3 regions of the Planococcus chinensis genome follow, and region 3 is predicted to be linked to each of the others. Evidence: predicted binding sites of a transcription regulator. Region 3 holds the regulator's gene; each other region holds the start of a gene.

Region 1 (3,277 bases), on a different contig from region 3:
TCGGCGACAGGAACATCGTCATGATGACGATGTAGATCAAGATCATCGCTGACAGGAACAGGATGCTGCCGCCGACAGCCATGGTGACGTGGTTGGTCAGCAGGCCGTCAAACCATTCCATTGCAGCCGGATGGTCGTTGTAGCCGGAATAAGCTGTACGCCGCGGTGCGCCGAGAAGCCCGAGAATGTGCTGCGCTGTCGACATCAGCAGCATGCCGATCGACCAGGTGATGATCTGGACAAATCCGAGGCGCTGCATCGTCTTCGTAAATTTGCGGCCGGTCAGATACGGGATCAGCCAGAAGGTAAGGCCCATGAACGTCATCGCCACCGGCGTACCGACGGTGATGTGGAAGTGGCCGACAATCCAAAGCGTGTTGTGGACGACTTCATTCAGCTGGAAGCTGGCATTGATGATGCCGCCTGCGCCGCCGGGAATGAAGAACGCCATAGCGATGAAGATCGATGTAAAGCGGACATCTTTCCAAGGCAGCAGGCGGAACCAGCCGAACAAGCCGGTAGCCCCTTTTTTGCGGCCTGAGATTTCAAACGTTGCGAACATGGAGAACGCGGTCATAAGCGACGGCACGATAACCATGAACGTCAGAACTACCTGAAGGAATTTCCAGAAATTCGAGATGCCGGGCTCCGTCAATTGGTGGTGGAAGCCGACAGGAATTGAAAAGAGAATGAAAAGGACGAATGAAAGACGTGCGAGTGAATCGCTGAATACTTTCACGCCGAGCAGTTTCGGTACGATCAAATACCAGGCCATGTATGCCGGCAGCAGCCAGAAGTACACAAGCGGGTGGCCGAAATACCAGAACAGCGAGCGGCTGAGTTCAACGTTGATCGTATCCGTGAAGCCGAATGCCCAAGGGATGTATTGGAAAAGAACCGTTGCGACTACGCCGAGGCATGAAATGATCCACATGATGATCGTCGTGATTGTCATGAAAGCAAACAGCGGGCTGTGCTCACCTTTATGCTTTCTGCGCCATACCATGTAATGGCCGATCAGCGCGAAACTGCTGATCCACGTTCCTACGACCCAAAGCGCAAGGCCGACATAGAACCAGCCGCTCGCTTTCAAAGGCGCATAAAACGTGTAGAGTACCGATGCCTGGCCCGAAACGATCATGACCGTTGCAAGAATGGTGCCAAGCAGGGTGACTGCGAAGCCGATCCAGGAAAACAACCGGACTTTCGGCCCGAATGTGCCGATGCTTTTGCTCATGCCGGTGATGAAAAAGCCGAAAATGAAAAATGTCGTAAAAACAAGTGCAAGCAGAACGCCGTGTGCGGTAAGAATTTGGTAGTAGTCCAGCCAAGCGGGCAATTGCAGGGCGTCATTGCGGATAAAGACTTGCAGCAAACCGGCGAGTGTGCCGATCAAGAACGCCGTATAGGCGACTCCGATATTCCATAATGCGATTTTGCGGTCTTGTGCAGCGATCATCTTAAAACACCTCTATTTCAGTAAACATCATGTGGTGCCCGGTTCCGCAGTATTCATTGCAGAGAATCAGGTATTTGCCGGGTTTTTCAAATGTGTAGGACTTTGTGGTAATCTGGCCAGGAACGACCATCATATTGACTTTCGTGTCATCGATCGTGAAACTGTGGACCACGTCTGTGCTCGTCGCTTTGAAAATGACTTCCTTGCCTGCCGGCACTTTCAGATCCGGCGCATTGTAGCCGAATGCCATCGCGATCAATGTGACCTGGTACGTATCGTCGTCAAGCTGGCTGACGCCGGGCTTGTCGAACGGCGCCGTTTCGTTCACCTTCTTCGGATCGATGGTGTCCATCCCGCCTGAAGGCGTATGGTCGTGCGAGAATGCGCTGACGCCGACGACGCTTAGAAAAACAATTAGTGAGGCGATCCCGAAGATCAGCCAGATTTTTTCAAATTTATGCAGATGCATGTGTATCTTCTCCTTTTTTCTCCTGTTTCATTCCAGTGGTTATCTTGCTACATACATCAGATAGACGATGACCCACATCGCGATAATGACGGCACCGACGAAAAACACGCTCACCAGCGTCCCTTTTAAATCCATGTCCTGATGTTCATCGTATTTTTTGCTCATTTTCTTCACCTCGTATATTCTTCTCTTGACTACAGATTAATCGCTGCCCAAAGCCGGCACTGTGAGAAATATCACACCTGACAACTTTATTTTGAAGGCGCGCCATATTTTTGACATAAAAAAAGAAGCTCCTTGTTAAGGGAGCTTCATCATATGGCATCAATCAATTTTACAGAACGAGATGGGGCAGTTTTCGCAATTGATTTCGTGCTTTAAATAGGAAAGATCGTGAATGGCGATTTTCCCTTCTATATAAGAGATCTTTTTCACTTTTTTCAGATCGTTGAGCATGCGGTTGACTACTTCCCGCGTCATGCCGCAGAAGTTCGCCAGTTCCTGGTTGGTGAGGACCATGTCGATCAGCACCCCTTCGCCATGCGGCACCCCATAGCTGTTGCTCAAGCGGATCAATGTGGAATACAAAGCGCCTTTTTTGCCGTGCAGCATCAAATCCCGGAACTTGGTCTGGGTTTTTTGCTGGTCGATCCCCATCCATTTCATGAATGCGACTGCCAGCCGGCTGTTATCAAGCAACGCTTCCTCCAAGTCTTCGATGTGGATCTTCATGCACACCACGTCTTCGATTGCTTTTGCATCGAGCATGTAGGCCGACTGGTTTGAAAAGACCGTGACTTCCCCGACCAATTGCTGCGGCCCACAGATGCGCAAGGTCAGCTCGCGGCCATTCGGCGTGATTTTGCCGATTTGCACTTTTCCGGCCTGCACAATATAAACGCCTTTGATCGGGTCGCCTTCTTGAAACAAATAAGCCCCTTTTTGATATTCTTTTATGCTGTGGCGAATCGATCGAAGCTCTTCCAGTTCAGATGATAAATCTTGATCAGACAATTGTTTTCTCAAAATCAACCCTCCTCCGGCACCGATGGATTGCGGCATCCTTTTAAGTCAATTTTAACACACTGGCTTTTCCCCGGCTGAAGGAATTTCCGCTTTTTTACTTTTTTACCCCGTCACAGGTTCGACGAATCTTTATTGCCCTGCTTTCTGCAAAGCAGGAACTGAGTGATTCTTTATCGAAATGTAACAGGGAGACGGAGAAGGAGGAATTTATCATGACATTAGAATACAACCAAATATTAGTGGCGATCGACGGATCGAAAGAAGCGGAGCTTGCTTTTAAGAAATCGGTGGCTATTGCTTCTCGGAACAATGCGGCACTGCAC
Region 2 (3,277 bases), on a different contig from region 3:
AGAACGCCGCGTGCTTCTGGCTGGCGAGCGATACCTTCTACTGTTTTTGAAACGATAAGACCGTTACCAATACCTGCACCTAGTGCTGCTAAACCTACTGCGATTGCTGCTGCTAATAAACCTAATGAACCTGTCATTGTGATGTGTCCTCCTCAGGATAGTTGTTTTTTTGTGTTTGCTCTGTCAGGAGCGTTTTATACTCAATGGTCGTCGCTGACTTTATGCGATATATAAACCATCGTTAACATAACGAAAATGAACGCTTGGATAGCCCCGATAAAGATCGAGAATCCTTGCCATACCATCATCGGAAGGAATGCTGCGGCAAAACCGACTACACTTGCTCCACCGAGTCCGGCCAATAAACCTAGCAAAATCTCACCGGCGTAAATATTCCCGTAAAGACGCAGACCGAGTGTCAGCGTATTTGCGAATTCTTCAATGATCTTCAGCGGGAACAAGAATGACATCGGTTTGAAATAATCCGCCCCGTAGCCTTTCACGCCTTTCAGCTTGATGCCATAGTAATGGCTCAAGATGATAATCATTGCCGCCAGCGTCATTGTCACAATCGGATCAGCTGTTGGTGATTTCCACCACAGTTCCCCGTTGATAATGATTGAGAAAGGAAGCCCTAACATATTCGATACGAAGATGAACATGATGAGCGTAATTCCTAGTACATGGAATCGGCCGCCTGTTCTCCAGTCCATATTGCTTTTGATGATGCCCTTGACGAAATCCATGATCCATTCCATGAAGTTCTGCATGCCTGTCGGCTTGAGCTGCAGATTCCGTGTAGCGATAAAAGCAATTAGGAAAACGATAAGAGCGGCTACAATTAGCATCATTACGTTCGACAAGTTAAACCAGATCCCGAACACTTCATACATTGGAGCGCCATGACCCACGATAGTTTCACCTCTCTTTCCACTTTCTTAATGGTGTTTCACGTGATAAACAATCCGTTCTGCCAACAGCAGAACATAAGGGACCATTAACCCAATTACCGTACTGACCAAGTGAATATGCTCTGCGAAAAGAATAGCTATCGCAACAGCGGCAACACCTGATGCAAACCGTAATGCCGTTCCAAGCGAACGAACTTTCGAGCCTTCTGCCACCGCCCGGTCGAATTTCTCCATCCGGCGAACCAAAATCCACATATTATAGATTCCGAACAAAGTTCCAATTATGAGGCCCGCGAACACTGCCTGGTACGGGGTGAATCCCCAACCGATGACAAAAGCCGCAAGGATGAAAAAAATCATCTTTTTTAAGCGTTCATAAATTTCCCTAAGTCCATCCATTTTTTTACTGGTCTCCTGATTCGAATTTTCGGACGGTCTGAAGCATCGCCCATATTCCGAGAGCTAATCCCAGGAACAGGAGGATGATCAAGAAAAGCGGGGCGGTTCCGAATTGTTCATCGAGCCACATACCTGTGAACAGACCGATGAGCACGGACCCGACAAGTTGTGAGAGGATGGCACTGTAAAGAGCCATCGCTTGTAAGGGACTTTTTGATGGGCGCATGATAAACCCCTCGAGTTTCGTTTGATTTGACATTTTACCCCTAAAAAGAGCAGTCGCATCAGGCTTTCAGAACAACATCTTTTATGTATGAAAACCTTCTCATGCATACCCTTTGTAAGCATACAATAGGGGTAAAATCATGTCAATTGCTAGTAGTGAAAAACATCACAAGCGATTTTGGCCCGACATATTGTTGACAAATTTTAATTTAAATGTCCAAACTGCCGGTTTAGCGCTTATTTACTTCCGAAATATTCATGCAGTGCTTTGACGATCCGCATTGATGCTTTGCCGTCTCCATAAGGGTTCGATGCATGCGACATGCTGTCATAAGCGGCTTTATCCGTCAGCAATTCCTTCGCGAGGCGGTAGATGTCTTCCTCGTTCGTGCCGGCAAGCTTCAGCGTTCCCGCATCAATGCCTTCCGGACGTTCCGTCGTATCGCGCAGCACAAGGACAGGTTTGCCGAGCGACGGCGCTTCTTCCTGAACCCCGCCCGAATCCGTCAAGATGAAGTACGAGCGCGCTGCGAAGTTATGGAAGTCCAGCACTTCAAGCGGTTCGATCAAATGGACTTGGCGGTTGTCGCCGAAGATTTCGTTCGCCACTTCGCGGACAGCCGGATTCAAATGCACCGGGTATACGACTTGGATATCGTCATGTTCTTCGGTCAGACGTTTGATGGCACGGAACATATTGCGCATCGGTTCGCCCAGGTTCTCACGGCGGTGGGCCGTCAGGAGGATCATCCGGTCGCTGCCGATCTTCTCGAGCATCGGATGCGTGTAGTCATCGCGCACGGTCGTCTTCAATGCGTCAATGGCCGTATTGCCGGTAACGTAGATCGTTTCCTCTTTCTTGTTTTCCGCGCGCAAGTTCTGTGCGGACTTTTCAGTCGGCGCAAAATGGATATCCGAAATGACGCCTGTCAGCTGGCGGTTCATCTCTTCCGGATACGGCGAGTATTTATTGAATGTACGGAGTCCCGCTTCTACGTGGCCCACTGCAATCTGGTTATAGAATGCCGCCAGGCTCGCAACGAATGTGGTCGTCGTATCGCCGTGAACCAGCACGATATCCGGCTTCGCTTCTTTCATGATGCCGTCGAGGCCTTCCAGCCCCCGGACCGTGACGTCGCTCAGCGTTTGGCGCTCTTTCATAATGTTCAAATCGAAATCCGGCGTGATCTGGAATGTTTCCAGCACCTGATCCAGCATTTCACGATGCTGTGCGGTGACCGCAACAAGCGGCTCGATCGTTTCCGGGTGCTTTTGCAGTTCCAGCACGAGCGGAGCCATCTTGATCGCTTCCGGCCGCGTTCCGAAAATCGTCATTACCTTCAACTTTTTCATTGAGCATATCCCTCGCTTTGATTTGTTAAGGAGCGGATTGGAGGATGCCCCAACTTGAGGCCCTCCCTTTCCGCGGGGTTCCTTACTTCGTTCCGAACAACCGGTCTCCTGCATCCCCAAGTCCCGGAACGATATAGCCATGGTCGTTCAACTTCTCATCCAGAGCTGCAATGTAGATATCGACATCCGGATGCGCAGCCTGCAGGGCTTCAACGCCTTCAGGAGCTGCGATGATGCACATGAAGCGGATTTTTGTCGCTCCGCGTTTTTTCAGCGAGTTGACAGCTTCGACTGCCGAACCGCCTGTCGCCAGCATCGGATCGACGACGATGAACTCCCGCTCCTGTACGTCGGACGGCAATTTCAAGTAATATTCCACTGGCTGCAAT
Region 3 (3,277 bases):
TGACCGCGACAGAAGATTCAGCGGCTTCCAGCGCCTTCAGCTCGGCAATTTCAATCTTCTTTTCAATAAAGTAATCATAATTGCCCAAGTACTCGGTTGCGCCTTCTTTCGTCAGCTCAATGACTTTCGTCGCCAGCCGGTTCATGAAGTAGCGGTCATGCGAGACGAACAGGATCGTGCCGGGATAGTCGATCAACGCATTTTCGAGCACTTCCTTGCTGTCGAGGTCCAAATGGTTCGTCGGCTCATCAAGCAGCAGGACGTTCGCTTTTTGCATCATCAGCTTGGCCAGCGCCACACGGGCTTTCTCCCCGCCGGAAAGGGTGGAGATGGGCTTCAGCACATCATCCCCTGAAAACAGGAAGCGACCGAGTATGCCGCGGATGTCCTTTTCGTTGACGTGCGGGTAATCGTCCCATAATTCATTGAGCAGCAATTTATTGCCTTTCAGGTTGGCCTGCTCCTGGTCGTAATAGCCGAACTGGATGCCGGTGCCGTAATGGATGTCGCCGGCAAGCGGCTTCAGTTCCTTCATGATCGTCTTCAGCAGCGTGGACTTGCCGACGCCGTTCGGCCCGACAAGCGCCATGCTTTCCTGGCGGTACAGCTTCAAGGAAATGTTCTCGGAAACCGGCTCGCTGCCATAGCCGATGGCCAGGTCCCGTACGTTCAGCACATCGTTGCCGCTCTGCTTCGCGATGGTGAAGCCGAAACGGGCGGATTTCTCGCTGCCGTCCGGCGCTTCCATCCAATCGGTCTTCTCCAGGACGCGCCGGCGGCTCTGCGCCATCTTCGTGGTCGATGCGCGCACAAGGTTGCGCTGGACATAGTCCTCAAGCTTCGCTTTCTCGCCTTGCTGCTTTTCGAATTGCTTCATGTCGAGTTCGTACTGCTTCGCTTTCTCGTCGAGGTAGCGGCTGTAGTTGCCGGTGAACTTCTTGACGCGGTGGCGGGACACTTCATAGACAAGCGTCACGACTTGGTCGAGGAAGTAGCGGTCATGCGACACGATGAGGATGGCGCCCGGGTAGTTCTTCAGGTAATTCTCGAGCCAGCTCAGCGTTTCGATGTCGAGATGGTTCGTCGGCTCATCGAGTATGAGGAGCTGGGGTTTTGCCAGCAGCAGCTTGGCCAGCATCAGGCGCGTTTTCTGGCCGCCGGACAATGAAACCACTTTTTTGCCGTAGTCATCCGGGTAGAACTTCATGCCATGGAGAATGGTGCGGGTGTCAGCTTCGAACTGATAGCCGCCAGCGTCCTTGAAGCTATGCTGCAAGGCGTCGTATTCTTTCATGACCTTCCCGTACTGTTCGGCATCGTTGTAGACGCCAGGGTCCGCCATTTGCGCTTCAAGCCGGCGCAGCTGGGCTTCCTGTTCACGGAAGTGGATGAAGATGGTCATCATCTCGTCCCAGATCGTCGCATCGGACTCCAGGTCGGTCTGCTGTTCCAAATAGCCGATAGTCAGATCTTTCGGCATGATGATCTCGCCGCTGTCATAAGACATTTCACCGGATATGATTTTCAAAAGCGTCGATTTGCCCGCACCGTTGCGGCCGACGAGGGCAACGCGGTCGCGGTGCTGGACTTCCAGTTTCACGCCGGAGAGGATCTCGTCCGCTCCGAACGATTTATGGACTTGGTTTACTTGTAGCACTATCATGCAGGTCACCTCTATTCTCTATTAAGTGTAGCCGATGGGGCGCCCGTTCGCAATTGAGCCAGCTTTACATATGGGGGCGCCTAATGTAAGATAGTATCGATTTGAAAAGCTCCTCAGGAGGGACCTTGCATGCAACAAGAACCATTTAAAATTCCACAGGCCACCACCAAGCGCCTGCCGCTATATTACCGGTTTATCCAGAACTTCGCGAATGCGGGGCAGAAGCGGATTTCCTCCCAGGAACTGAGCGAAGCGATGAAAATCGATTCAGCGACCATCCGCCGGGATTTCTCGCATCTCGGCGCATTCGGCAAAAAGGGCTACGGCTATGACGTTCAGGACCTTTTGGCGTTTTTCCGCAAGACGCTCGACCAGGATGAAGCGACAAATGTTGCCCTGATCGGCGTTGGGCATCTGGGAAGTGCGTTTTTGAAATATAATTTCCAGCGCAACCACAACACCAAGATCGTCCTGGCGTTCGATACGAACAGCCCAGCCGAAGGGGAGCAGATCAGCGGCATCGATACGTTCCACCCGGATCGCATCGAGGAGAAGATCGCCGAATACGGCATCGAAGTCGTCATCCTGACCGTCCCGTCGCGCTCCGCCCAGGAAGTGACCGACCGCCTCGCGAAGATGAACATCAAAGGGATCCTCAACTTCACGCCGGTCCGCATTTCGGTGCCGGACCATATCCGCGTCCAGACGATCGATCTTTCCGTCGAGCTGCAGACGCTGATCTATCAGATCAAGCAGCAATGACTTAAAACCTTCACATTTGGCCAGCCTTTCGAAATAGCCAAACCCTAGTGAATGATGTAAAATGAAAGCATATTACAGGAGGTGTCTCTAATGGCTCCAGGTCCACTTAGTTTGATTGTCATCGGTATTGTTGCACTGATCATTTTTGGCCCTAAAAAGCTTCCGGAACTCGGAAAAGCGTTTGGTTCTTCCTTGCGCGAGTTCAAGAACGCTACTAAAGGCTTGATGGATGAAGACAACGACGCAGATGCTAAGAAGAAAGAAGAGCAAAAGGAAATACGATAGGATGTCTGTCCGATGAATCAAAAAGATATGACGTTAGTTGAACATATAGGCGAATTGAGAAAACGGCTGACCATCATCGCCGTTTTCTTTATATTAGCGCTCATTCTCAGCTTCTTCCTCGCTGAACCGCTGATCCGTTACCTGCAGTTCACCGAAGAAGCGAAGAACCTGACGCTGAACGCGTTCAAAATCACCGATCCGATCAAGATCTACATGCAAGTGATGACGATTCTTGCGGTGATCCTCACGTCGCCCGTGATCATGTACCAGTTCTGGGCATTTATCAGCCCGGGGCTGCATGACAAGGAACGGACCGCGACACTGAGCTATATCCCGTTCGCGCTGCTGCTGTTTTTCAGCGGATTGGCGTTTTCCTATTTCGTGCTGTTCCCGTATGTCATCGGCTTTATGCTGAACATCTCGGACAACCTCGATATCCAGGAGACAATCGGCATCAATGAATACTTCCAGTTCCTGTTCCAGATCACGCTGCCGTTCGGATTCATCTTCCAGCTGCCCGTGCTCATGCTGTTCCTGACGCGCCTCGGCATCATCACGCCGATGCTG

What was found. The regulator Rex, encoded in region 3, represses fermentation and respiration genes when NADH is low (regulators of the CRP and FNR family bind a similar motif). The targets are predictions, from matches to a motif close to TTGTGAAATATTTCACAA.
Region 1: ACFSDB_RS00215 (cytochrome C oxidase subunit II) is a predicted target of Rex. The motif match lies at 2,153-2,170, and genes of this name have one in related genera.
Region 2: ACFSDB_RS02985 (AtpZ/AtpI family protein) is a predicted target of Rex. The motif match lies at 1,690-1,707, and genes of this name have one in related genera.

Annotation. Positions count from the first base shown of each region.
Region 1 covers NZ_JBHUFW010000002.1:33,869-37,145, reverse strand. Annotated here, with positions in the region: gene ACFSDB_RS00225 (b(o/a)3-type cytochrome-c oxidase subunit 1) at 1-1,459, opposite strand, end outside; gene ACFSDB_RS00220 (cytochrome c oxidase subunit II) at 1,461-1,928, opposite strand; gene ACFSDB_RS00215 (cytochrome C oxidase subunit II) at 1,968-2,093, opposite strand; gene ACFSDB_RS00210 (Crp/Fnr family transcriptional regulator) at 2,253-2,954, opposite strand; gene ACFSDB_RS00205 (universal stress protein) at 3,167-3,277, shown strand, end outside.
Region 2 covers NZ_JBHUFW010000004.1:95,893-99,169, reverse strand. Annotated here, with positions in the region: gene atpE (F0F1 ATP synthase subunit C) at 1-137, opposite strand, end outside; gene atpB (F0F1 ATP synthase subunit A) at 201-911, opposite strand; gene ACFSDB_RS02990 (ATP synthase subunit I) at 939-1,310, opposite strand; gene ACFSDB_RS02985 (AtpZ/AtpI family protein) at 1,315-1,536, opposite strand; gene wecB (non-hydrolyzing UDP-N-acetylglucosamine 2-epimerase) at 1,773-2,888, opposite strand; gene upp (uracil phosphoribosyltransferase) at 2,971-3,277, opposite strand, start outside.
Region 3 covers NZ_JBHUFW010000005.1:459,762-463,038, reverse strand. Annotated here, with positions in the region: gene ACFSDB_RS09825 (ABC-F family ATP-binding cassette domain-containing protein) at 1-1,663, opposite strand, end outside; gene ACFSDB_RS09820 (redox-sensing transcriptional repressor Rex) at 1,793-2,425, shown strand; gene ACFSDB_RS09815 (twin-arginine translocase TatA/TatE family subunit) at 2,516-2,710, shown strand; gene tatC (twin-arginine translocase subunit TatC) at 2,723-3,277, shown strand, end outside.